3 regions of the Allobosea beijingensis genome follow, and region 2 is predicted to be linked to each of the others. Evidence: predicted binding sites of a transcription regulator. Region 2 holds the regulator's gene; each other region holds the start of a gene.

Region 1 (8,086 bases), 1.5 Mb from region 2:
GCGTTGAGCGCGACCGCAGGCTCGCTTGGGCCTTCCGCAGCAGTGGTGGCCTCGACGGCTTCATCCTCTGCCGGAGCGGCCTCCGCCTCAGCAGCCACGACCGGCTGTGCCGGCTCGGTCGCGGCCGGGGGCGGCGCCAGCGGCACGGTGATCGCCGGTCCCGGGCGCTTGACCGAGACATAGCCGAGCGAACGCAGGATCGAAGCGAAATCCTCGCCCGCGCAGCCGACGAGCGAGGTCATCGCGCCGGTGGCGACGAAGCCGTCCTGATCGGCGGCGCCAACCGGCGGCGTGCCCTGCGTGACGCCGGGACGATAGGCGATCGCTGGGCGGATGAGATCGGCGAGGCGTTCGAGGATGTCGACGCGCACGGCCCGCTCGCCGCAGACGCGGTAGCCGGCGGCGCGGTAGAGCCCCTTCGGCACGGCCTTGTCGACCGGGAAGGAGGTCCGGCCGGACGCTGCGAGATGGGCGATGTCGTCGAGCCCGGCCGTCTCAGGCCCGCCATGCTTCAGCGCCCAGAGCTGGGCGGCGAGCGCCCGCGGCGCGGGCTTCAGCAGCGCGGGCATGTAGATGTGGAAAGCGCCGAAACGGATGCCGAGCTGACGCAGCGCGGCACGGCCTTCCTGATCGAGCGCCTTCATCTCTTCGCCGACCTTGGAGCGTTCGAGCACGCCGAGCGCCTCGGCCGCCTGATAGGCGATGCCGCGCGCGATGCCGGTGACGTTCTCGGCCGCTTCGAGAATCTGCACGGCGCCGAGCAGCTTGGTGATGTGATTCTTCAGCCAAAGATTGAGCCGGCCCTCGACCTGCTCGCGCGCCGGGCCATTGAGATGCTCTTCCACGAGCAGGCGCAGGCGCGGCTCCAGAACCTTCTCGCCGGCCGTCAGGCGCGCCACCGGCTCGCCGGTCCAGCGCACCAGCCCGTCATGCGACAGCACGAAGGCATCGTCGCCCGCGAGCACGACGCGCGCTGCACGGGCCTCGATCTCGGAGCCGAGCGCCTTCATCGCCGCCAGGTTCAGGGCCTTGACCTCGGAACCGCCGGCCTTTGGATCCGCCGTGAAGCGGAAGCCCTGCAGCATCCCCACATGCTGGCCCTCGACGAGCACGTCGCCCGTCGCGGTGACCTCAGCCTCCAACATCGCATTCTCCCGCAAGCGGCGCATCAACACGCTGGTGCGCCGATCGACAAATCTATGGGTCAGCCGCTCGTGCAGAGCGTCTGACAGCTTGTCCTCTACAAGACGAGCCATGCCCTGCCAATGCTCTGGATCAGGCAACCAGTCAGGACGGTTCGCGACATAGGTCCAGGTCCGGACCTGCGCGATCCGCGCCGAGAGCGTATCGATCTCGCCATCGGTGCGGTCGAGCGCGGCAAGCTGCGCCTGATACCAGTCGCTGTCGAGCCGGCCATGACGCATCAATCGCAGATACAGGGTCGTCGCGAGATCGGCATGCTGCATCGGCGATATCTTGCGATAATCCGGCAGCCCGCAGACCTCCCAGAGCCGCTCCACCGCGGCGCGTCCCTGCGCGAGCTTCGCGATATCCGGGTCCCGCGCCAGTACTTCCAGCGTCGTCATGTCCTCGGCGATCAGCGCCCGCGTCAGCCCCTGCTCGGATGGCTGAAGGTTCAACGTGTCCAGCAGGCCGCCGACCGAACGCAGGTCGAGATCGGAATTGCGCCACTGCATCTGGCGGATCGGCTCGAAGCGGTGATTCTCGATCGACTCGACCAGCTCGGCGTCGAAAGGCGGGCAGCGCCCGCTGGTGCCGAAAGTACCGTCGCGCAGATGCCGCCCGGCGCGCCCGGCGATCTGGCCGAACTCGGCCGGGTTGAGCTTGCGGTAATGGTGCCCGTCGAACTTCTTGTCGGCGGCGAAGGCGATGTGGTTGACGTCGAGATTGAGCCCCATGCCGATCGCGTCGGTGGCGACGAGATAATCGACATCGCCGGACTGGTAGATCTCGACCTGCGCGTTGCGCGTGCGTGGCGAAAGCGCCCCCAGCACCACGGCCGCCCCGCCCTTCTGCCGGCGGATCAGCTCGGCGATCGCATAGACCTCCTCGACCGAGAAGGCGACGATGGCCGAGCGCGGCGCGAGGCGCGTGATCTTGCGGTCACCGGCGAAGGTGAGTTGCGACAGACGCGGACGGGTGACGACATTCACGCCCGGCATGAGTTGCTCGATCAGCGGCTTCATCGTCGCGGCGCCGATCAGCATGGTTTCGGCCCGGCCGCGCCGGTTCAGCAGACGATCGGTGAAGACATGGCCGCGGTCGAGATCGGAAGCGAGCTGGATCTCGTCGATCGCGACGAAATCGACCGCGAGGTCGCGCGGCATGGCCTCGACCGTGCAGACCCAGAAGCGCGGCCGCTCCGGCTTGATCTTCTCCTCGCCGGTGACGAGGGCGACGGATTGCGGCCCGACTTTGTCGACGACGCGCTGGTAGACTTCGCGCGCGAGCAGGCGGAGCGGCAAGCCGATCATCCCGGTGGGATGGGCGATCATGCGCTCGATGGCGAGATGGGTCTTGCCGGTATTGGTCGGGCCCAGCACGGCCGTGACGCTATTGGCGCGGGCGGCGGGCGGCAGCGAACGAAAAGGAAGCAAGGCGAAAGAGCCGATCATCTCGCCCGCCCATGCGGGCGGGAGCGTGGACGGGGTTGATGCAGGTTTTAGAAGCCGACCATGCAAGAACGAGTCTGGAACGAAGCGGGGCCGAATCGCTGACTCCGGCAGAATCGGGTTTTGTTCCCTTTTCGGTGTCCGTTCCCCGGCGGCATGGGCCATGTCGTCATCGCGGCCTCCCGATTGGCGTGGCCAGGCAGTGCTCAACGCCACCCGGCAGAAACCCTATTTAAGCCTTTTCACCCCGGAGACGAGGGGCAAAGCAGATTTCCGACCTGCCGCACCGCTCAATGACGGAGTTGGTCGCAATGCCGATGATCGGCCAACGCCTCGATGATGGCGCAATCACAAGCCGCGACACCGCCCGAGCAGGTGGTCGCGATCCGCTCCAGCTCCTTCTCCAGCGAGCGCAGTTTCGCGATCTTGTCGCGGACCTCGTCGAGATGAGCGACCGAGATCGCATGCGCCTCGTCGCAGGCCATGCCGGTCGTGTCGGAAAGCTTCAATAATGTACGGATGTTCTCGACCGCGAAGCCAAGATCGCGCGCATGCTTGATGAAGGCGAGCCGCTCGGCATGACGCCGGCCATAGCGGCGCTGGTTACCCTCGGAACGCTCAGGCGGCGGCAGGAGCCCGACCTGCTCGTAATAACGGATGGTCTCGACCTTCACCCCGGTGCGATCGGCGAGCGCACCGATGGGCATCACGCGTTCGAGTTTGCCGGCAGCAGTCATGACAGCCTCCAAGAGCTATAGCTTCTGGAGCTTTAGATAGGAGAGCAGCATACCCTCGGCAAGTGATGAAACGCGGGGAGCTGGAGCTGCGTTGCGTTTGGCGACGTGCCGCCCGCGATCAGGCAACGCCCATCGCCAAGAGGTCGTGGACATGGACGAGTCCGGCCGGGCGGTCTTCGCCGTCGACCACGATCAACGCCGTGATCCGGCTGCGGTTGACCAGCTCCAGCGCCTCGACCGCGAGCGTATCGAGACCGACGCGGCGCGGATTTGCCGACATGATGTCGCGCGCCCGGAGCGAGATGCCGCCGCCCATCGCCGTCTTGCGGCGCAGGTCGCCGTCCGTGACGACGCCGGCGAGCTTGCCATCCAGGTCCATGACCACGGCACAGCCGAAACCCTTGTCCGAGATCATCGCGATGACATCGGGCAGCAGCGTGTCGAGCCCGATCAGCGGCAGGTCGGCGCCGCGATGCATGATGCTCTCGACGGTCTTGAGCTGGGCGCCAAGCTTGCCGCCGGGGTGGTAGACGAAGAAGTCCTGCCGCGAGAAGCCGCGTGCTTCCAGCAGCGCCACGGCCAGCGCATCGCCAAGCGCCATCTGCATCGTCGTCGAGGTCGTCGGCGCGAGCCCGTTCGGACAGGCCTCCGTCGCCTTGGGCAGGACCAGCGCGATATCCGCTTCCTTGCCCAGCGTGCTCTCGGCATTGGCGGTGATCGCGATCAGCCCGACACGGAAGCGGCGGGTATAGCCGACGAGCGCGGCAAGCTCGACCGCCTCGCCGGACCAGGACAAGGCAATCACCACATCCTCAGGCCGGACCATGCCGAGATCGCCATGGCTCGCTTCGGCGGGATGGACGAAATGCGCGGGCGTGCCGGTCGAAGCCAGCGTCGCCGTGAGCTTGCGTCCGACATGGCCGGACTTGCCCATGCCGGAGACGATCACACGCCCGTTCGAGGCGCGGATCATCGCGATCGCCTCGGCGAAAGGCCCGCCCAATCCATTCGCCAGCGCGTCGTGGAGCGCGTCGAGCCCGGCGCGCTCGGTGGCGATGGTGCGGAGGGCGGAGTCGCGGATATCGGCTGTCATGGCCGGCGCTGTAGCACGGCGACGCCGGCCATTTCCACCATCTGCCGACACGCCCAGACAGCGTTGACGGCTCCTTAACCCTGTTCGTTCTAACTCCATTAACCAAGCGCGCCATCGACGCGCCCCGCCCTCTGGAGCCCTGCGACGCCCGTGTCCGGCCGCGTGACGACCCTGCTTCTGTCCGGCACGGCCCTGGCCGGGCTCGCGCTCGCCCATACGGCAGCGCAGGCGCAGCAGATGCCGCGCGGCAATCTCAGGACCGGCACGCCGGCTTACGTTGCCCAGCAGCCCGCGGCCCCGCAGCCAGCCCTCACACCGGCCACCGCCGAGCCGGAAGCTGTTCGCGATCCGGCGGGCATGATCCAGCGTCAGGGCTCGGCCGTCTCGGGACGCCAGCCTCCCCGCGCCAGCCAGTCCATTCAGGCGCCGGCGCTTCGCGGCGTCACCCAGCGCCAGTTCCGGCCGCCGCAACCCGCCGTCACCGTGCTGCCGCCGCCTCCCCCTCCCGCTCCGCCGCCGCCCCGGCGTCGCCCGGCGAGCGAGGAAGACCCTTACGCCGCGCTCGGCATCCGGATCGGCTCGATAACCTTGCGCCCGGCGATCACCAACTCGATCGGCTACGACACCAATCCGCAACGCACATCGACACCTGGAGCAAAGGGTTCAGCCTATAGCCGGCACGAGGGCGAGCTGGCGATCCAGTCCGACTGGAACGTCCATGAGCTCAAGGGTCAGTTGCGCGGCGGCTATCTCGAATTCTTCCGCGCCAAGGACGCTTCGCGCCCCGATGCCGAGGGCAATCTCGACCTGCGGCTCGATGCGACGCGCGACACCCGCATCCTCCTGGAATCACGGGTCAAGCTCGACACGCAGCGCCCGGGCTCACCCGACTTGAGCGCCGCCGTCACCGGCCGCCCGCAGATCTACCAGTATGGCGCCTCCGCCGGCGTCACCCACGACATCAACCGGTTGCAACTGACGCTGCGCGGCTCGGTCGACCGCAGCGACTACGAGGATGCCCGCCTGTCGAACGGCGCGGTGCTCTCGCAGAAAGACCGCAACATGACGCAGTACGGCCTGCGTCTGCGCGCCGCTTATGAGGTCACGCCCGGCTTCAAACCCTTCGTCCAGGCCGAGATCGACCAGCGCGATTTCGACGAGAAGAGCGATTCCAGCGGTTATATGCGTTCCTCGAACGGCGTGACCGGGCGGATCGGCTCGACCTTCGAGATCAGCCAGCAGCTCACCGGCGAGGTCTCGGGCGGCTATCAGGACCGGAAATACGACGACACGCGCCTGAAGAACCTGCGCGGCTTCGTCGGCGATGCGGCGGTACTGTGGTCGCCGACGCCATTGACCACGGTGACGCTGCGCGGCGGCGCCGAGCTCGGCGACACCACGATCGCCGGCTCCTCGGGCACCACGGTGCGGCGCGCGACGCTGGAAGTGGCGCATGCCTTGCGCCGCAACCTCACCGTCACCGGCTTCACCAATTTCAGCCGCACCGAATATGACGGCCAGGGCCTGCGCGAGGACTACACCAATGTCGGCGCGCGGCTCGAATACAAGCTGACGCGTACCTTCGCCGTGCGCGCGAGTTTCACCCATGAGCGCCTGAACTCGACCGCGCAGGGCTCGGACTACACCGCGAATGTCTCGCTGGTGGGCTTGAGGGTGCAGTTCTAGGTCTTCGCCACACCACGACGGTCATCCCGGGCGCAGCGAAGCGAAGATCCGGGGTCCATGCCGGAACGGTTCAGGCGTGGATTCCGGATCGGCGCCGCTATCGCCGCTTGTCCGGGATGACCCGTGCTAGACGGCTATGGCGGCGGCAGTTCCCGCCCTCACTCCATCCCTTCCAGCTCGATGATCATGCCCTCGATCATCCGAAGGCCGATCTGCCAGAAGCCCGGGTCCTTCGCGTCGAGGCCGAAGGGCGCCAGCAATTCGCCATAAGGCTTGCTGCCACCGGCCGAGAGCAGCGCAAAATAGCGCTCCTGGAAGCCCTCGGCGGCGTTCTGGTAGACGCCGTAGAGCGAGTTCACCAGACAATCTCCGAAGGCATAGGCATAGACGTAGAAAGGCGAATGGATGAAGTGCGGGATGTAGCACCAATAGGGCTCATACCCTGCCGACAGCCGGATCGCCGGGCCGAGGCTCTCCGCCTGCACGCTCATCCAGATCTCGCAGAGCGCTTCCGGCGTCAGCTCGCCCTCGCGGCGGGCTTCATGGACCTTGCGCTCGAAGGTATAGAAGGCGATCTGGCGCACCACTGTGTTGATCATGTCTTCGACCTTGGCCGCCAGCATCGCCTTGCGCTGCTTCTTGTCATTGGTCGAGTCGAGCAGCTTGCGGAAGGTCAGCATCTCCCCGAAGACGCTCGCCGTCTCGGCCAGCGTCAGCGGCGTCGGCGCCATCAAGGCTCCGTTCGGCGCCGCCAGCACCTGATGCACGCCATGGCCGAGCTCATGCGCCAATGTCATCACGTCGCGCGGCTTGCCCTGGTAGTTCAGCAGCACATACGGATGCGCGGACGGCACCGTGGGGTGCGCGAAGGCACCCGGCGCCTTGCCCGGACGCGGCGGCGCGTCGATCCAGCGCTCGTCGAAGAAGCGCTTGGCGATCGCCGCCATCTCCGGCGAGAAGGCGCCATAGGCCGAGAGCACGGTCTCGCGCGCCTCGGTCCAGGGAATCGTGCGCTGCTCGACCTGAGGCAGCGGCGCGTTGCGATCCCAGAAGTCCAGCTCCTCGCGGCCGAACCACTTCGCCTTCAGCCGGTAATAGCGATGCGACAGGCGCGGATAGGCTTCGCGCACGGCAGCGACGAGAGCATCGACCACTTCTCGCTCGACCCGGTTGGCGAGATGCCGGGAATCCGCGACATCCTCGAATTTCCGCCAGCGGTCGGAGATTTCCTTGTCCTTGGCCAGCGTATTGGTGATCAGCGCGAAGATGCGGAGCTCCTTGCGGAACACCGTGCTCAGCGCTTCCGCCGCCTTGCGGCGCACTTCGCCATCGCTGTCCTGCAGCTTGTTGAGCGTGAGTTCGAGCGTCAGCTCCTCGCCATCGACGGTGAAGCGGAGCGAGGCGATTGTCTCGTCGAAGAGCCGGTTCCAGGCGGCAGAACCCGTCATCGACTTCTCGTGGAACAGCGCCTCGATCCGGTCGTCGAGTTGGTGCGGCTTGTCCTTGGCCAGGTCCTCCAGCCACGGCTTCCAGTGCGATAGCGGCGCCTGGGCAGCGACCTTCGCCAGCAGGTTCGGCTCGATCCGGTTCAGTTCGAGCTCGAAGAACAGGAGTTCGGTGATCGCGGCGTTCAGCTTGTCCTGCGTGTCGCCATAGAACTTGGCGCGCTGCGGATCGGTGGTGTCCCCGGAATAGACTAGGCCGGCATAGGCGCCGATCCGGCCGAGCAGATCGCTGAGGCCTTCATAGCTCTTCACCGCGGCCGCCAGCGTCTGGCTGCCGTCGGATGCTGCCGCGAGTTCCGCGAGCTTGCCGCGATAGCTGCCGGCCAGCGCCTGCGCTTCCACGAGGCCGCGTTCGAGATCGCCCTTGAACTCCGGTGATTCGGTGCCGGGATAAAGATGGGTCAGGTCCCATTCCGGCAGATCGTCGGTGGT
Region 2 (8,086 bases):
GGCTGCCAAAGCGGCCGTTCCGCAGGCCGAGATCGAGCGCCGCGCCCGTGCGGCCTCGAAGCCGCGCGGCTTTGCCGATGCATTGGCCGGCAAGCTCGCGCAGGGTACGCCGGCCTTGATCGCCGAGATCAAGAAGGCGAGCCCGTCCAAGGGCTTGATCCGCGCCGATTTCGACCCGCCCTCGCTCGCCCGCGCCTATGCGGCTGGCGGGGCGGCCTGCCTCTCGGTGCTGACCGATTCCCCTTCTTTCCAGGGCCAGCCTGAATTCCTGACCGAAGCGCGCGAGGCTGCCGGCCTGCCGGCTCTGCGCAAGGATTTCCTCTACGAGCCCTATCAGGTCTACGAGGCCCGCGCCTGGGGCGCCGATTGCATCCTGATCATCATGGCCGGCGTCGACGACGCCACCGCCAGGGCCTTGAACAAGACCGCGCGCGAACTCGGCATGGACGTTCTCGTCGAGGTCCATGACGATGCCGAGCTCGACCGGGCGCTGAAGCTCGAAAGCAGGATGCTCGGCATCAACAACCGCGACCTGCGCAGCTTCAATGTCGATCTCGCGGCAACCGAACGTCTGGCGCCGCGTGTCCCGGCTGACCGGATCGTGATCAGCGAGAGCGGCATCTTCACCCATGCCGACATCGCCCGGCTCAACCGCAGCGGCGTCAACAGCTTCCTCGTCGGCGAGAGCCTGATGCGGCAGGCCGACGTCACCGCCGCGACGCAGGCGCTGCTCACCGGCAAGGCCGTCGCGGCGTGAGCCGGCTCAGCCATCTCGACGCGCAAGGTCAGGCGCATATGGTCGATGTCGGCGGCAAGGCCGAGACGACCCGCATGGCGATCGCCGAAGGCCAGATCGTCATGGCGCCGGAGACGATCGCGATCGTGCGCGACGGCAACGCCAAGAAGGGCGATGTGCTCGGGACCGCGCGCCTCGCCGGCATCATGGCGGCGAAGCGCACCCATGAACTGATCCCGCTCTGCCACCCGCTGCTCCTGAGCAAGATCGCCGTCGATCTCGATATCGACGAGGCTTTGCCGGGCGTGCGCGTGCGTGCAGAGGTCAAGATGAAGGGCCAGACCGGCGTCGAGATGGAGGCGCTGACCGCCGTCTCCGTCGCCTGTCTCACCGTCTACGACATGGTCAAGGCCGTCGACCGGGCGATGCGGATCGAGAATATCCGCCTGCTGCACAAATCCGGCGGCCAGTCCGGCGACTACGAGGCGAAGCAAGGCTAATGGCACTCACCCCGGTCCCCGTCGCACGCAAGGCACTGCTCGACAGCATTCCGGGGCCGACCGGTGCGGAAACCCTGCCGCTCGCGCAATGCGCCTGGCGGGTGCTGGCGGGCGAGGTCAAGGCGCTGAGGACGCAACCGCCCTTCGCCAATTCGGCCATGGACGGCTACGCCGTGCGCGGCGACGAGATGTCGGAAGGCGTCTCGCTCTCGGTCATCGGCGAATCCGCCGCCGGACGGGCCTATGAGGGCGCCGTCGGGCCAGGTCAGACCGTGCGCATCTTCACCGGCGCGCCGGTGCCTGAGGGCGCGGACACCATCCTGATGCAGGAAGACGCCGATGGCGTCGGCAGCCCGGTGATCCGTGTCCGGATACCACCGGCGAAAGGGAAATTCCTGCGCGCCGCCGGGCTCGATTTCCACGAAGGCGACGTGCTGCTGCAGGCCGGGCGCGTGCTCGACAGCGCCGCGCTCGGGCTTGCCGCCGCGATGGCGCATCCGACTCTGCCCGTTCGGCGCAAGCCACGGGTCGCGATTCTCGCTACGGGCGACGAGCTGGTCGCTCCGGGCGAGCCGGTCGGCCGCGCCCAGATCGTCGCCTCGAACTCGTTCTCGCTGGCCGCTCTGGTTGAAAAGGCCGGCGGGACCGTGCTCGATCTCGGCATCGCCCGCGACGACCATGCCGATCTCGCTGCGAAGATCGCAAGGGCGAGCGAGGCCGATGCCGATGCGCTGATCACGCTGGGCGGTGCCTCGGTCGGGGCGCACGATCTCGTACAGGAGGCGTTGACACGCGCCGGCATGGCTCTCGGCTTCTGGAAGATCGCGATGCGGCCGGGCAAGCCGATGATGACCGGGCGGCTTGGCCGGATGGTCGTGGTCGGCCTGCCGGGCAATCCCGTCTCCTCGATCGTCTGCGGCCACCTCTTCGTGCTGCCCTTGATCGAGGCGTTGCTCGGCATCGCCGATGTCGATCGCGACCGCAGCATTCCTGCCATTCTCGGCCGCGACATGCCCGGCAATGACGAGCGCGAGGACTACCTGCGCTCGGAGCTTGCGCTGACGTCTGAGGGCTGGGTCGCGACGCCTTTCGACCGGCAGGATTCCTCGATGCTCGGCACGCTGGCGCGGGCGCAGGCCCTGACGATCCGACCGGCCCATGCCGCTCCGGCGAAGAAGGGCGATGTCTGCCGGATCCTGCCCTTGCGGTAGCGGCTTGCGGAACACAAGCAGAACGCGTATAGTGTTCGTGCTTTGTTTCGATTCTGCGCTTTGAGGGGCTGGCGGCGACCATGCTGACACGCAAGCAACATGAACTCCTGCGCTTCATCCAGGAACGCTTGCGCGAAAGTGGCGTGCCGCCCTCCTTCGACGAGATGAAGGACGCACTCGACCTGCGCTCGAAATCCGGCATCCACCGCCTGATCATGGCGCTGGAGGAGCGTGGCTTCATCCGCCGCCTGCCGAACCGGGCGCGCGCGCTCGAAGTCATCAAGATGCCGGACGGGCTCGGCGCCCCGCAGCCGCGGCCCCGCTTCAGCCCCGCCGTCGTGCAAGGCGGCCTCGGTGCTCAGCCGAGCGTCGCCAAGCCTCGGCCCGCCGAGGACGATAGCCGGCATTCCATCGCCATTCCCGTCATGGGACGAATTGCGGCCGGCACGCCGATCTCCGCGATCCAGAGCCGCAGCCACACCGTCTCGCTGCCGCCGGACATGCTCGGCTCCGGCGAGCATTACGCGCTGGAAGTGCGCGGCGATTCGATGGTCGAGGCCGGCATTCTCGACGGCGACACCGTCGTCATCCGCCGGCAGGACACCGCCAATACCGGCGACATCGTCGTGGCGCTGATCGACGATGAGGAAGCAACGCTGAAGCGCTTGCGCAAGCGCGGCTCCTCGATCGCGCTCGAAGCCGCGAACCCGGCCTACGAGACCCGCGTACTCGGCCCCGACCGGGTCAAGATCCAGGGCCGCCTCGTCAACCTGATGCGGCGCTACTGAAGGCGCTCGGTATCGACCTCGGCTTCGGTGTCGGAGGCTGATGCAGGCTGCGCCGTTGCGGGTTGACTGGTCGGCGGGCTTGCCGACACAGCCGGACGCGGCTCGCGCCGGCGGGACCACGGACGATCGGCCGTGGTCGGTTCCGAAGTTCGGCTGCTCCATCCCGATGCCGTCCGGTAGAGCGAGGTCGCGCCATCGCGCGTGAGTGCCATACGTTCGACGAGCCTGGCCTTGCAGGCCCCGTTCCAGGGGATGGCGGTAACGACGAGATCGGCGCGCAGGCAGTCCTCGATGATGGCGAGGCGCTCGCGCGTGTAGGAGACGGTGCGCTTCTCGGCCGTCTGCGCGATGCAGGCCAGACGATCGCAGGCGATGCCGGCGCGCAAGCTGGGATCGTCGGGTGAACGGCTGTCGCCATCGGCGGCGAGCCATTGCTGCAGGACGAAGCGGCTGGGTTTGCCCGCTATCGCGAGGCGCCCGTCCGGGCCGCGCACGGCCAACCCGGAGCCGTCACGCTCGATCAGGATCTCCGGCCGCTCCGGCTTGCCGGCAATGGCCACGCCGAAGACCAGCGGCAGAGCCGCGAGCCAGCGCCAGGGCGTGGTCCAGAGCGTCAGCCAAAGCAGCGCCAGCGCGAAGCAGGCCAGCACAGCCGGACCGAAGGCGGCGAGCGTCACGGTGGAATGGTCGATGGTCGCGACCCAGCGTGCCACTTTCAGAACGACGTCGGAAGCGAGCCCCATCAACGCCCAGGCTGGCCAGTCCAGCCCGAACGGATAGGCCAGCACGCCGAACACCGCCGCCGGCATCACGAAAAGCGAGACGAAGGGCAGCGCCATGGCATTGCCGAGCAGGCCGAAGGGGTTGAAGGTCTGGAAATGATAGGCGCCGAAGGGCGCGGTCGCGGCGGTCGCCAGCATGGTGGTGACGAGGATGCCGAGCGCCGCGGTCCAGATCGGCCCGAGCGGCCAGGGCAAAGCCGATGGCGGCTCGCTGCGATCTCTTCTCTCCCAGCGTTCGGCGAAGGCGATCAGCGCCGCGACCGCACCGAATGACATCTGGAAGCTCGGCCCAAGCAGCGCTTCCGGCTCGCGCAGCAGCACGATCATCGCGGCGAGCGCGAGATTGCGCATGCTCAGCGCCGCACGATCGACCAGGATCGCGCCGAGCATCACCAGCGTCATGATCAGCGAGCGTTCGGTCGCGACATCGCTGCCCGAGAAGATGCAATAGGCGGTCGCACCGAGCATTGCGGCCACTGCCGCGAGCTTCTTGACCGGCCAGTGCAGCGCCACCGTCTGCGACAGGGCGAGCAGCGCGCGCACCAGCCAGAAGATCGTGCCGGCCGCCAGCACCATATGCAGGCCCGAGATCGAGACGATGTGGTAGATGCCGGCGGCGCGCAGGTCGTTGTTCGTGGCTTCCGTGATCAGGCCGCGCTTGCCGGTGACGAGCGCGGCGGCGACCGCGCCGCCCTGCCCGCCCCCGACCTCGGCGATGCGCTTCGTCAAGGCATTGCGGGCGCGGTCGATCATGACGTCGATCGCAAGGCGGGTGGGCATCGGATAGGGTGCCGGCGCGAGCGCGACCTTGCCGGAGATGCTGCCGACGGCGCCAATGCCGCGGAAGAAGGCGTCGCGACCGAAATCATAGCCACCCGCCCGCGCCGGTCCCGGCGGCGGCAGCAGGCGCGCGGTCGCGACGATATGGTCGCCCGGCGCCACGGCGCCGGAGCGCAGGCTTACGCGGACGCGCTTCGGTCTCTGCTCGGCCGGCACATTGGCGAGGTCCGTGACCAGGACCACGATCCGCGCGCCATTGTCGCGCGCTTCGACGCTCTCGACGAAGCCGGAGAGCTTTCCGATGCGCGAGCGCTCCAGCATCGGCGCGGCGATATCGGCGGTGCGCCAGACCCCCGCACCGAAGCCGGCGAAGGCAGCGGCCGTCGCGAGGCAAGCCATCGACGCGAGCGGACGCAGGCGCAGGAGGAAGGCGGCTGTGCTGCTGAGGATCAAGCCGAGCAGCGGCGCCCACAGGGCCGGCTCACGATCGGCCGCAAAATAGAGCAGGATGCCGGCGCCCATCGCGATCGGCAGCCAGAGGAAGGGGCGACGGCGCTCGACCTCCAGCGCGAAACCTCGCTGGAGATGCAGCCAAAGCTGGCGAAGCGTTGGACGGAGGCTTGCGGTCAGCGGGACAACGGCACCAAGGCGAGCCGGCAAGGCATCGGCGCGTGCGCCGCGCCGGCCCTGTGCCCGCTCCTGCCCCGGCGGCGCCGGCTGCATCGCCCGCTCTCCCCCTGCCGGCGCTGCGATTTGACCGCTTAGCGTTCCGGCAAAGCCATGTTACAGGGCGCGCGCCGGTTGTCATGTCACGACTTGTGTCATGCCGCGACTCGGCCCCTTCCCCTGTCTTGCCCCGGACGGCTCTCCGCCGCCCGGCCGGAGTTTCCTCCCAATGAGCAACGCCGTCGTCACGCGCTTTGCGCCCTCGCCCACCGGATTCCTGCATATCGGCGGCGCCCGGACAGCGCTGTTCAACTGGCTCTACGCCCGCCGGCAAGGCGGCAAGATGCTGCTGCGCATCGAGGATACCGACCGCGAACGCTCGACCGATACGGCGATCGCTGCGATTCTCGACGGGCTGGAATGGCTCGGCCTCGATTGGGACGGCCAGACCGTCTACCAGTTCCAGCGCGCCGCGCGGCATCGCGAGGTCGCCGAGCAGATGCTCGCCGCCGGCCGGGCCTATCACTGCTATGCGACGCAGGCCGAGCTCGAGGAGATGCGCGAGAAGGCCCGCGCCGAGGGCAAGCCGCTGCGCTACGATGGCCGCTGGCGCGACCGCGATCCGTCGACCGCGCCGGAAGGCGTCAAGCCGGTGATCCGCCTCAAGGCACCGCAGACCGGCGAGACCGTGGTCAATGACGAGGTGCAGGGCCGCGTCGTCTGGCAGAACGAGAATCTCGACGACCTCGTGCTGCTGCGCTCCGACGGCACGCCGACCTATATGCTCGCCGTCGTGGTCGACGACCACGACATGGGCGTCACCCATATCATCCGCGGCGACGATCACCTGACCAATGCCGCCCGCCAGACCCAGATCTACGACGCACTCGGCTGGGACGTGCCGAGCATGTCGCATATCCCGCTGATCCACGGGCCTGACGGCGCCAAGCTCTCGAAGCGCCATGGAGCGCTCGGCATCGATGCCTATCGCTCGATGGGCTACCTGCCGGCGGCTCTGCGCAATTATCTGGTGCGGCTCGGCTGGAGCCATGGCGACCAGGAGGTCTTCTCGACGCAGGAGATGATCGACGCCTTCAACCTGTCCTCGATCGGCCGTTCGCCGGCGCGTTTCGACTACGCCAAGCTGGAGAACCTCAACGGGCTCTACATGCGCCAGTCGGATGATGCCGACCTGCTCGCGGCGCTCAAGGTCATCCTGCCCGAGATCGGCCCGGCGCGCGGGGTCGGCGCCACGCTGTCGCCGGAGCTGGAGGCGAAGCTCCTCGCCGCCATGCCTGGCCTCAAGGAGCGTGTCAAGACGCTGATCGAACTGCTAGACAGCGCCTTTTATCTCTATGCCCAGCGCCCGCTCCAACTCGACGACAAGGCCAGGGGCCTGCTCGACGAGGCTGCCCGCCAACGCCTGCCGAAGATCGCGGAAAAGCTCGCGGCGGTCGACGACTGGACGCCGGCGCCGCTGGAAGCGGCTGTGCGCGCCTATGTCGAGGAAAGCGGGCTCAAGCTCGGCCAGGCGGCGCAGCCGCTGCGCGCCGCGCTGACCGGCCGCGCGATGTCGCCCGGCCTGTTCGACGTCATGGCCGTGCTTGGCCGCGAGGAGACGCTGGCGCGACTTGCAGATCAGGCTGCCTGAGCAGGCGCAAACAAGGCCACCTTGTCATTCCGGGGCTTCGCGCAGCGGAGAACCCGGAATCCACGACTGGGTGAATGGCCAGCCACCTGGCATCAGGCGCCTCGCCCAGTCGTGGGTTCCGGGTTCGCGCCCTTGGCGCGCCCCGGAATGACAACCGGGTGGTTCGAGCCGGCTGAGCTAGCAATTGCGCCCCTTAAGCTACCCCAAGCCTCGGGAAAATCGCGGGTCGGAAGCGCCTGCATCGGCCACAAACGACCCGCTCGCGCAGATATGAGCGTAACGCGGTTCCAACCGCCTTTTGGCTCGGTTGAATGCACTGCGCAAATGGTCTAGTGACGCGCATGTGCATTGCACCGCGGCAACGCGGCAGGGCACGAATATTGCTTGTAAATCAGCCACATGGGCCAACTTCTCCCGTCTCCTTCCGACATCTGCCCGTCACATCGCGGCCTTCGGATGCGAGATGCCCGGCGCGCAAGCGCGGAGAGGCGAAACCGGGGCTGAACAGCAGCGAGCCTTGAAAGGATCGGTATCGATGAGCGGAAATACCAGCCAGCTCCAGATCGGCGACAAGACCGTCGACATGGCGATCAAGGAGGGGTCGGTCGGCCCCGCCGTCATCGACATCGCCAAGCTCTATGCCCAAACGGGCATGTTCACCTACGATCCCGGCTTCACCTCGACGGCAAGCTGCGAGTCGCAGATCACCTATATCGACGGCGACAAGGGCGTCCTGCTCTATCGCGGCTTCCCGATCGAGCAGCTCGCCGAGCATGGCGACTTCCTCGAGACCTGCTACCTGCTGCTCTACGGGGAACTGCCGACCGCCGCCCAGAAGGCCGATTTCGACTATCGCATCACGCGCCACACCATGGTGCACGAGCAGATGGCCCGCTTCTTCCAGGGCTTCCGCCGCGACGCGCACCCGATGGCGGTGATGGTCGCCTCGATCGGCGCCATGTCGGCCTTCTA
Region 3 (8,086 bases), 2.4 Mb from region 2:
TCGCGCGAGATCACCGTGACGATCTCGATCGCGCCGGCCTCGCCCGCGCGCAGGCGCTTCTCCAACGCCGCGAAATTCGGGTCGAAGCGGCGGTTGAAGCCGATCATCAAGGGCTTGCCGGACTTCTCGACCGTGGCGAGGCAGCGGCGGATGCGGGCGGCATCGAGATCGACCGGCTTCTCGCAGAACACCGCCTTGCCGGTCGAGACAGCCTGCTCGATCAGGTCGGCATGGGTGTCGGTCGGGGTGCAGATCAGCACCGCGTCAATCGCGGCATCGGCGAGGATCGCCTCGGTCGTCGTCGCCTTCGCGCCGGTAGCGGCGGCGAGCGAGGCGGCGGCCTCCGGCATCGCGTCGGTGACGGCGACCAGCGCGACATCGCCGCGCGCGGCGATGTTCAGCCCGTGGATGCGCCCGATGCGGCCGGCGCCCAGCAATCCGATCTTCATGGCCTTGGTCATTCCCGTCGTCGCGTCTCTTTAGAAAGGGGCGGATGAGGCTCTCATCCGCCAGTTAGTCGTGTGCGCCCAGAATGGTCTGGTCGAAGTCGATGTTCGAGCCGGTCATCAGGCCGGATTCGGTCGAGGCGAGATAGGCGACCGCCTTGGCGACCTCGCGCGGATCGATCAGGCGACCGAAGGGCTGCGAGGCATTGGCCTCATCCAGCCAGCCGTCCTTGGCATCATGGCGCAGCTTCATGATCGCATCCTCGCCCGGCGTCGCCATCCAGCCGATATTGAGGCCGTTGACGCGGATGCGGTGCTTCAACAGGCCGTAGGCAGCATTCCTGGTGAGTGCGGCGAGCGCCGCCTTCGAGACGCTGTAGGCGGAGAGGAAAGGCTGGCCGCCATGGGCCGACATCGACTGGATGTTGACGACAGCGCCCGGGATATCCTGCCGGCGCATCAGATCGGCCGCATCCTGGATCAGGAAGAAGGGCGCGCGCAGGTTGACCGCCATGATGCGCTCGTAGAGCGCGGGCGAGGTATCGAAAATCGTGCCGCGATCAGTGTCGCCCGCGGCATTCACGAGAATGTCGAGATGGCCGAAAGCCTGTTCCGCCGCCGGGACGACCAGCCTGACCGCGTCGAGATCGGCGAGATCGACCTGATGGAAACGGGCATCGCAGCCCGCCGCCCGCAGGCTTTCCGCCACCGCCTCGCCACGCGCCGCATTGCGGCCGGTCAGCAGGAGCCCGCGCGCGCCGCGCGCTGCGAATTCGCGGGCAATCGCCTCGCCCAGCCCCTGGCTGCCGCCGGTGACGATGGCGACCTTGCCGTGGAGATCACGGCTGAACGAACCGGCTTGCGACAAAGACCCGCCTCCCGAGCGAATGGCAGGATTTTTTTAGTCCTCCCGCTAGTTGGAATAAACATTCCATTTTCGGCACGGACGAGTCAAGCGAACCGGCAGGCGCATCGACGCGGTGGTGAAAGATGCCGCGGAGCCGCTCGGCTTTCAGGAGGGCGGGCGTTTCCCGGAGCGCGTCTCAGCGGTGCAGGGCCGGTCTCGGGGGAGCCGTTCTCAACGGAAAGAAAACTGTCGTCTTCGTCGTACGGCCCGCATAAAATTGCCACAATTCCACTGAGTTCGGCACATTCATGCAAATGAAGCCATTTTAGGCAGCCACGCATCGCGGCAGACGCGCATCTGCCCTGCGCTGCACAGTTGACGCTTTCGTTGGCACATGGCTTGCTGGCCCCATCAACGAGAACACGGTGCGAAGGCGCCGGGGATAAATTTTGTTTAAAGGTGGAGGCATTCGATGAAAGAACAGGAAATCCGCGGGCTCGTCGCGGATGTGAAGGAAGGCACGTTGTCGCGCCGCTCCTTCATGCAGAAAATGGCGGCGGTCGGCATCGCCGCGCCGATCGCAACCCAGATCCTGATGTGGAACGACGTCGCGCTGGCGAATGCGACGCTGCAATACAAGCCGACCAAGGCCGGCGGCGGCGGACCGCTCAAGATGCTGCTCTGGCAGGCCCCGACCCTGCTGAACCCGCATTTCGCCTCGGGTACCAAGGACCAGATCGCCTCGCGCATCTTCTACGAGCCCCTCGCCGGCTGGGACAAGGAAGGCAATCTCATCCCGTGCCTCGCTGCCGAGGTTCCGACCAAGGCCAATGGCGGTCTCTCGGCCGACGGCCTGAGCGTCACCTGGAAGATCAAGCAGGGCGTGAAGTGGCATGACGGCAAGCCGCTGACCGCCGACGACGTCGTCTTCACCTGGGAATACGCCAAGGACCCGGCGACGGCCGCCTACACCACGGGCTCCTACAACAACATCAAGGTCGAGAAGGTCGACGAGCACACCGTCAAGGTGATCTTCCAGCAGCCGACGCCGTTCTGGGCCGACCCCTTCGTCGGCACTGTCGGCCAGATCCTGCCGAAGCACCGCTTCGGCGACTATGTCGGCGCCAAGTCTCGCGAAGCCCCGGACAACCTGAAGCCGATCGGCACGGGCCCCTACAAGTTCGTCGACTTCAAGCCGGGCGACGTCCTGACTGGCGAGCGCTTCGCCGATTACCACATCAAGAATCAGCCGCATTTCGACACGATCGAGGTCAAGGGCGGCGGTGACGCGGTCTCGGCCGCTCGCGCCGTGCTCCAGACCGGCGAATACGACTACGCCTGGAACCTGCAGGTCGAGGACGAGGTTCTCAAGCGCATGGAGACCGGCGGTCGCGGCAAGATCAGCGCCGTGGCTTCGGGCGATATCGAGTTCATCATCCTGAACACGACCGATCCGTGGACCGAGGTCGATGGCGAGCGTTCGAGCGTCAAGACCAAGCACCCGACCCTGTCGGACCCGAAGGTGCGCGAGGCGATCAACCTGCTGATCGACCGCGATTCGGTCCAGAAGTTCATCTATGGCCGCGGCGGCACCGCGACGGCGAGCTTCGTCAACGAGCCCAAGCAGTTCAAGTCGACCAAGCTCTCGATCGTGGCGCCTTCGGCGAGCGGATGGGCGACGATCGACTTGATCAGGGCGAGGATGTTCTTGACCCGGTGGTTGAGCTCCTGATTGAGCATTTTCTGGCGGATTTCGGCCTTGTTCCGCTCGTCGGCCAGCAGTTCGCTCTGGCGCAGCACGACCTCGATCAGGGTCCGACGCGCAGATTCGGCCAACTCACGCTCGACAGGCGTCCAGATCTTGGAATGGCCGGCCACGGTCTCTTTCCAGACGGCAAAGCTCTGCCGAGGCGTAAGACGGTCGCCATGGGGGCCGGTCGTATAGGTCTTGTTGGGGTCTCCGCCCCATTCGATCGTGTGGACCAGCTCCTTACGGAAGAAGAACAGGTAGTCGCGTGGAAGCTGGGAGAGTGGGATCGCGAGCATACCGGCGAATGCGTCGGCGTAAGTGCGCGCTGATGGCAACCCCTCAGCCAGCGCCGTCGTCGCCCAGATCCGCCCTTCACAGACCGAGCCGGCGAAAGCGGCCAGTTCCTCGGCGAATTCCGCCGGCGGCGCGCTGCCTTCGGCACGCCACTCGCCATTCACCCAGACCCCGACCCCGTCGCTTTCGACGAGATTGCGGAACGCGGCGAGGTGCTGACCGAGGAAACCCGAAGCATCGGTCACATGGGCGGCGGACGAAAGCAGGCCGTCGAGGAAATCCCGCGCCCGCTCGGCTGCGAGCAGCATCTGCTTCTGCGTCAGGGCGCCAAGTTGAAGCGCGAAGAACTCGCCGAAGATTTCCGCCGCGATCCGGCGGTTCATCGGGAGCGAGCGCGGGCTGTAATGGTGGCAGGCGATCAGCCCCCAAAGCGCGCCGTCGACGATGATCGAGACCGACATCGAGGCAGAGACGCCCATGTTACGCAGGTACTCGCAATGGATCGGCGAAACGCTGCGCAGATGGGCATAAGACAGGTCGAGCGGCTCGCCCGCCGCATCCAGCACGGGCATGATCGGGAAGCGCTCTCCGCTCGCGTCGGAGACGACGCGGATCGGATTGAGCAGATAGAGCTGCCGTGCCTGTTGCGGGATGTCGCTCGCCGGGAAATGCTGCCCCATGAAGCTTTCGAGGTCGGGGCGCTTTGCCTCGCTGACGACCTTGCCGGAACCGTCGGGCGCGAACTGGTAGATCATCACGCGGTCGTACTGGAGCACGGCCCGCAGCAGGCGTGCCGCGTTCTTGATGAGCTGCGCGGGAGTCGTCACGTCCGAGAGCCGGCCGACCAGCGTCCGGGCGAATTCGAGCGGCGAGCTCGGCCCGGCCGAAACGCTCTCCTCGAACTCGATGATGGCATTGCCCTTGAAAGCATGGATCGAGATATCGAACTCGCGATCCAGTGAAGGCAGGCGATAGCGGGGCATCAGGCCCGCGCGGGAGGGCACGCCAGAACGGGCTAGCGCATTGCGCATCTCATGCACGACCGGTCCGCCCAGTATCTCTTCGAGCCTGCGGCCGACCAGCTCGAACTCCCCAAGGCCGAGGAAGGCGCTGGCATTGCTGGAATGGCGCCGGATCGTCACCGCCTCGGCATCGCACACGATCATGCAGCCATGGGGCTGGACGCTGCCAGGAATATGGATCGGCTCGCGATCGCAGTTCGTCAGATCAACGGTCGTCATGCGGGAGAGAGTTCTTCCGATGTAAAGGCCTGGATGGCGTGTAGGAAAACGGACCTGGCCGATTGCGCCGCGGCATCCCACACTTGGCGGTCGAGCCCTTCGAGAGCGACCAGAACCGTGCGCCACTGATCGAGCGAGCCGGCCTGCGCCGAGAGGTAACGTGCGCCGAAAGCCGCCCCGAAGCCGAGGTTTTCCACTCCCTTTACCAGCACGCGAGCCCCAAGAGCCGAACCTTCCAGAACATAGGCGGCTCCGAGCTGGGCAGCGATGTCATTTGACAGATGGAACGGGTCGGCCGCCGGGAGCGGTAGCGCCAGATCGGCGAGGTCCGCCGTCAGTTCCGGCAGGAGCTTGCGCGGTCGCCAGGGCGAAAATTCCGCCGCTTCGAGCAAGGCGGCCTCGACCGGCGCGCGATGCCGAAACGTGCCCTGCAGAAAGTTGGCATATTCGGAACGGCTCGAAAACACGCCAACGATGGCATCCAGCTCGCGATGAAGCTCGTTGGTCTCATCGCGCAGGAAACTTCTGATCTCAATCATTCCGTGGGCACCTGGAATCGTTCCGCCTCGGCATCGCTATAACCCGATATCAGTGAAATCCGCGCTGTTTTCATTGCGGATTTTCTCCCCTTCCTGGTCCGCACGGCATCCCTGTCCAATGGACTGGCTTGAATTCGGCCTGAGATTGTCTTAGGAACATATAGTGAACAAAGGAAGGGCGATGGCACAGCTTACGGTCCTGGAGAAGCTGGAAATTCTCAGCGACGCCGCGAAATACGACGCCTCCTGCGCATCGAGCAGCACCACCAAGCGGGATTCGCGGGACGGAAAGGGGCTTGGCTCGACGACCGGCGCCGGCATCTGCCATTCCTACGCGCCTGACGGCCGCTGCATCTCGCTGCTCAAGATACTGCTGACGAATTTCTGCAGCTTCGACTGCGTCTTCTGCATCAACCGCTCGTCGAGCAATGTCCGCCGCGCCCGCTTTTCGGTCGAAGAGGTCGTCGAACTCACGCTGAATTTCTACCGCCGCAATTATATCGAAGGTCTCTTTCTGTCCTCGGGCATCATCCGCTCTGCCGACTACACGATGGCGGAACTGATGCGAGTGGCCGAAACGCTGCGCCGGCAACATGGGTTCCGCGGCTATATCCATCTGAAGCTGATCCCCGGTGCGAGCCGCGATCTGATCGAGCGCGCGGGGCTGTTCGCGGACCGGGTGTCGATCAATGTCGAACTGCCGAGCGAAGCGGCGCTCGCCCGCTTCGCTCCGGAGAAGCAGGCCGGCGAGATCAAAAGCGCGATGGGTGGCCTCAAGCTGAAGATCGAGGCAGCGCGGGAGGAACGTGACAAGAGCGAGAAGGCCCCTGCCTTCTCGCCCGCAGGACAAAGCACGCAGATGATCGTCGGCGCCGATGGCGCGAGCGATTCCGCCATCCTGAAGCGCAGTGCTTGGTTGTATGGCAGCTTCGGCTTGAAGCGCGTCTACTACTCGGCCTTCAGCCCGATCCCGGATGCCTCGCGCCAGTTGCCGCTCCAGCCGCCGCCTTTGATGCGCGAGCACCGGCTTTATCAAGCCGACTGGCTGACGCGCTTCTATGGTTTCGAGACCGAGGAAATTCTGGGGCGCAACGAGATGCTCGATCTCGATCTCGACCCCAAGCTCGCCTGGGCACTGCGCGAGCGCGGACGCTTCCCCGTCGACGTGAACCGGGCCGATCGCGAAACCCTGCTGCGGGTGCCGGGCCTGGGCACGCGCAGTGTCGATCGCATCCTCGCCTCGCGGCGGTTTCGCCGGCTCAGGCTGGAAGATGTCGGCCGGCTGACGCGATCGCTCGCGACGATCCGGCATTTCATCCTGGCGGAGGGCTGGCGCCCGGGCGGCGGCCTCGACGCCCAGAACCTGCGGGCCCGGCTGATGCCGCAACCGCGGCAATTGTCGCTTTTCCCGTGATTGCGGCCCGGCTGAACGGCCCTGCGGATTTTGCCGGCTGGCGTCGGGAAACGCGCCGGCTGGCGCTGGCCGGCGTTCGGCCCGAGGCCGTCGCCTGGCTGACGAGCGAGGACGATGCCGGATTGTTCGTGATCGGGAGCGTCGCCCCGGTCGAAGACAGAGGCGCCACGCTAACCGTGTCTCGCCGTTTCATCGAGCTTGCCGAGAATGTCGTCTGTCATCGGGATGCCGGCCGCTTCGTCTTGCTGCACCGCCTGCTGCTGCGTTTGCAGGACGAGCCGCGCTTGCTCGACAATGCAGCCGATCCCGATATCGCACGCGCCGAGGCGATGGCCCGCTCGGTGCGCCGCGATCTACACAAGATGACGGCCTTCGTCCGCTTCCGGGCGGTGTCGGGCGCGGGGGAGGACGGCCCTTTCATCGCCTGGTTCGAGCCGGAGCATTTCATTCTCGAACGGGTCGCGAGCTTCTTCACGGGACGCTTCGCCGGGATGACCTGGTCGATCATGACACCGCAGGGATCGCTGCACTGGGATGGCGGCACGCTGCAGTTCGGCCCCGCCGCCAGCAAGGCTGATGCGCCGGATGGTGATGCCATGGAAGCCTATTGGCTCACTTACTACGCCAATATCTTCAATCCGGCGCGCCTGAAGCCGAAGGCGATGAAAAGCGAGATGCCGGTGAAATACTGGCGGAACTTGCCCGAGGCTGAATTGATTGTGCCTCTGATCGCAAACGCCGCCCGGCGAGCAGAGGATATGGTGATGCGCGCCCCGACGCAGCCACCCGCGCGTCATGTCAGGCAGCTTCGGCACCGTCCCGAAATGCCGGCCGATGAACCCGCGATGACGTCCTGGCAGGATGCCGCCGCCGCCGCGCAACGCTGCACGCGCTGCGACCTTCATTGCAACGCGACGCAATCGGTCTTCGGAGAGGGTCCGCTGGACGCGCCGGTTCTCTTCGTCGGCGAACAGCCTGGAGACCAGGAGGACCTTGCTGGCCGGCCATTCGTCGGACCTGCAGGGCAGGTTTTCGATCGGGCGATGAAGGAGGCCGGTCTCGATCGCGCACGCGCCTATGTCACCAATGCGGTGAAGCATTTCAAATTCCACCTGCGCGGCAAACGGCGCATCCATGAGAAGCCGAATGTCGGGGAGATCAAGGCCTGCCGGTTCTGGCTCGATCTCGAATTGCAGTTCGTGAAACCCCGGCTTGTCGTTGCCCTCGGCGCCAGCGCCCTGCGATCGCTGACGGGGCATGCCGGTTCGCTGGCAAGCGCACGGGATAGCGAGCTCGCGCTCGAAGACGGCACGCCGCTGCTGGCCACCGTCCATCCCTCATTTCTGCTGCGCCTTCCGGACGAGGATGCTCGGTCTCGCGAATATGCCCGGTTCGTCGCAGACCTCACTCGCGTTCAACAACGTATATTCCGGCATTGAGCAATATCGGGGAGGTAGAAGCGGCTTTGCCGCCGCAGATGCCGTACGACCGATCCACCGCTCCGCTTTTCAGGAAAACGGCCTTGTCCGCCAGCGGCGTCAGCATCGCCTCGTCC

Evidence for each region. The regulator LexA, encoded in region 2, represses DNA repair genes until DNA is damaged. The targets are predictions, from matches to a motif close to TGTTCNNNNTGTGTTCNG.
Region 1: a site for LexA is predicted at 2,701-2,718, ahead of Q9235_RS14910 (helicase-related protein). Genes of this name have one in related genera too.
Region 3: a site for LexA is predicted at 5,270-5,287, ahead of Q9235_RS22940 (putative DNA modification/repair radical SAM protein). Genes of this name have one in related genera too.

What each region holds. Positions count from the first base shown of each region.
Region 1 is NZ_CP132359.1:3,114,452-3,122,537, reverse strand. Features, by position in the region: gene Q9235_RS14910 (helicase-related protein) at 1-2,636, opposite strand, end outside; gene Q9235_RS14905 (MerR family transcriptional regulator) at 2,924-3,343, opposite strand; gene Q9235_RS14900 (KpsF/GutQ family sugar-phosphate isomerase) at 3,489-4,463, opposite strand; gene Q9235_RS14895 (outer membrane beta-barrel protein) at 4,614-6,149, shown strand; gene Q9235_RS14890 (M3 family oligoendopeptidase) at 6,308-8,086, opposite strand, start outside.
Region 2 is NZ_CP132359.1:1,622,107-1,630,192, reverse strand. Features, by position in the region: gene trpC (indole-3-glycerol phosphate synthase TrpC) at 1-757, shown strand, start outside; gene moaC (cyclic pyranopterin monophosphate synthase MoaC) at 754-1,236, shown strand; gene Q9235_RS07890 (molybdopterin molybdotransferase MoeA) at 1,236-2,447, shown strand; gene lexA (transcriptional repressor LexA) at 2,528-3,235, shown strand; gene Q9235_RS07880 (ComEC/Rec2 family competence protein) at 3,229-5,520, opposite strand; gene gltX (glutamate--tRNA ligase) at 5,693-7,114, shown strand; gene gltA (citrate synthase) at 7,650-8,086, shown strand, end outside.
Region 3 is NZ_CP132359.1:4,792,350-4,800,435, forward strand. Features, by position in the region: gene iolG (inositol 2-dehydrogenase) at 1-461, opposite strand, end outside; gene Q9235_RS22920 (SDR family oxidoreductase) at 514-1,314, opposite strand; partial or broken gene Q9235_RS22925 (peptide ABC transporter substrate-binding protein) at 1,766-2,938, shown strand; gene Q9235_RS22930 (GAF domain-containing protein) at 2,869-4,578, opposite strand; gene Q9235_RS22935 (biliverdin-producing heme oxygenase) at 4,575-5,117, opposite strand; gene Q9235_RS22940 (putative DNA modification/repair radical SAM protein) at 5,299-6,531, shown strand; gene Q9235_RS22945 (UdgX family uracil-DNA binding protein) at 6,528-7,970, shown strand; gene Q9235_RS22950 (hypothetical protein) at 7,936-8,076, opposite strand.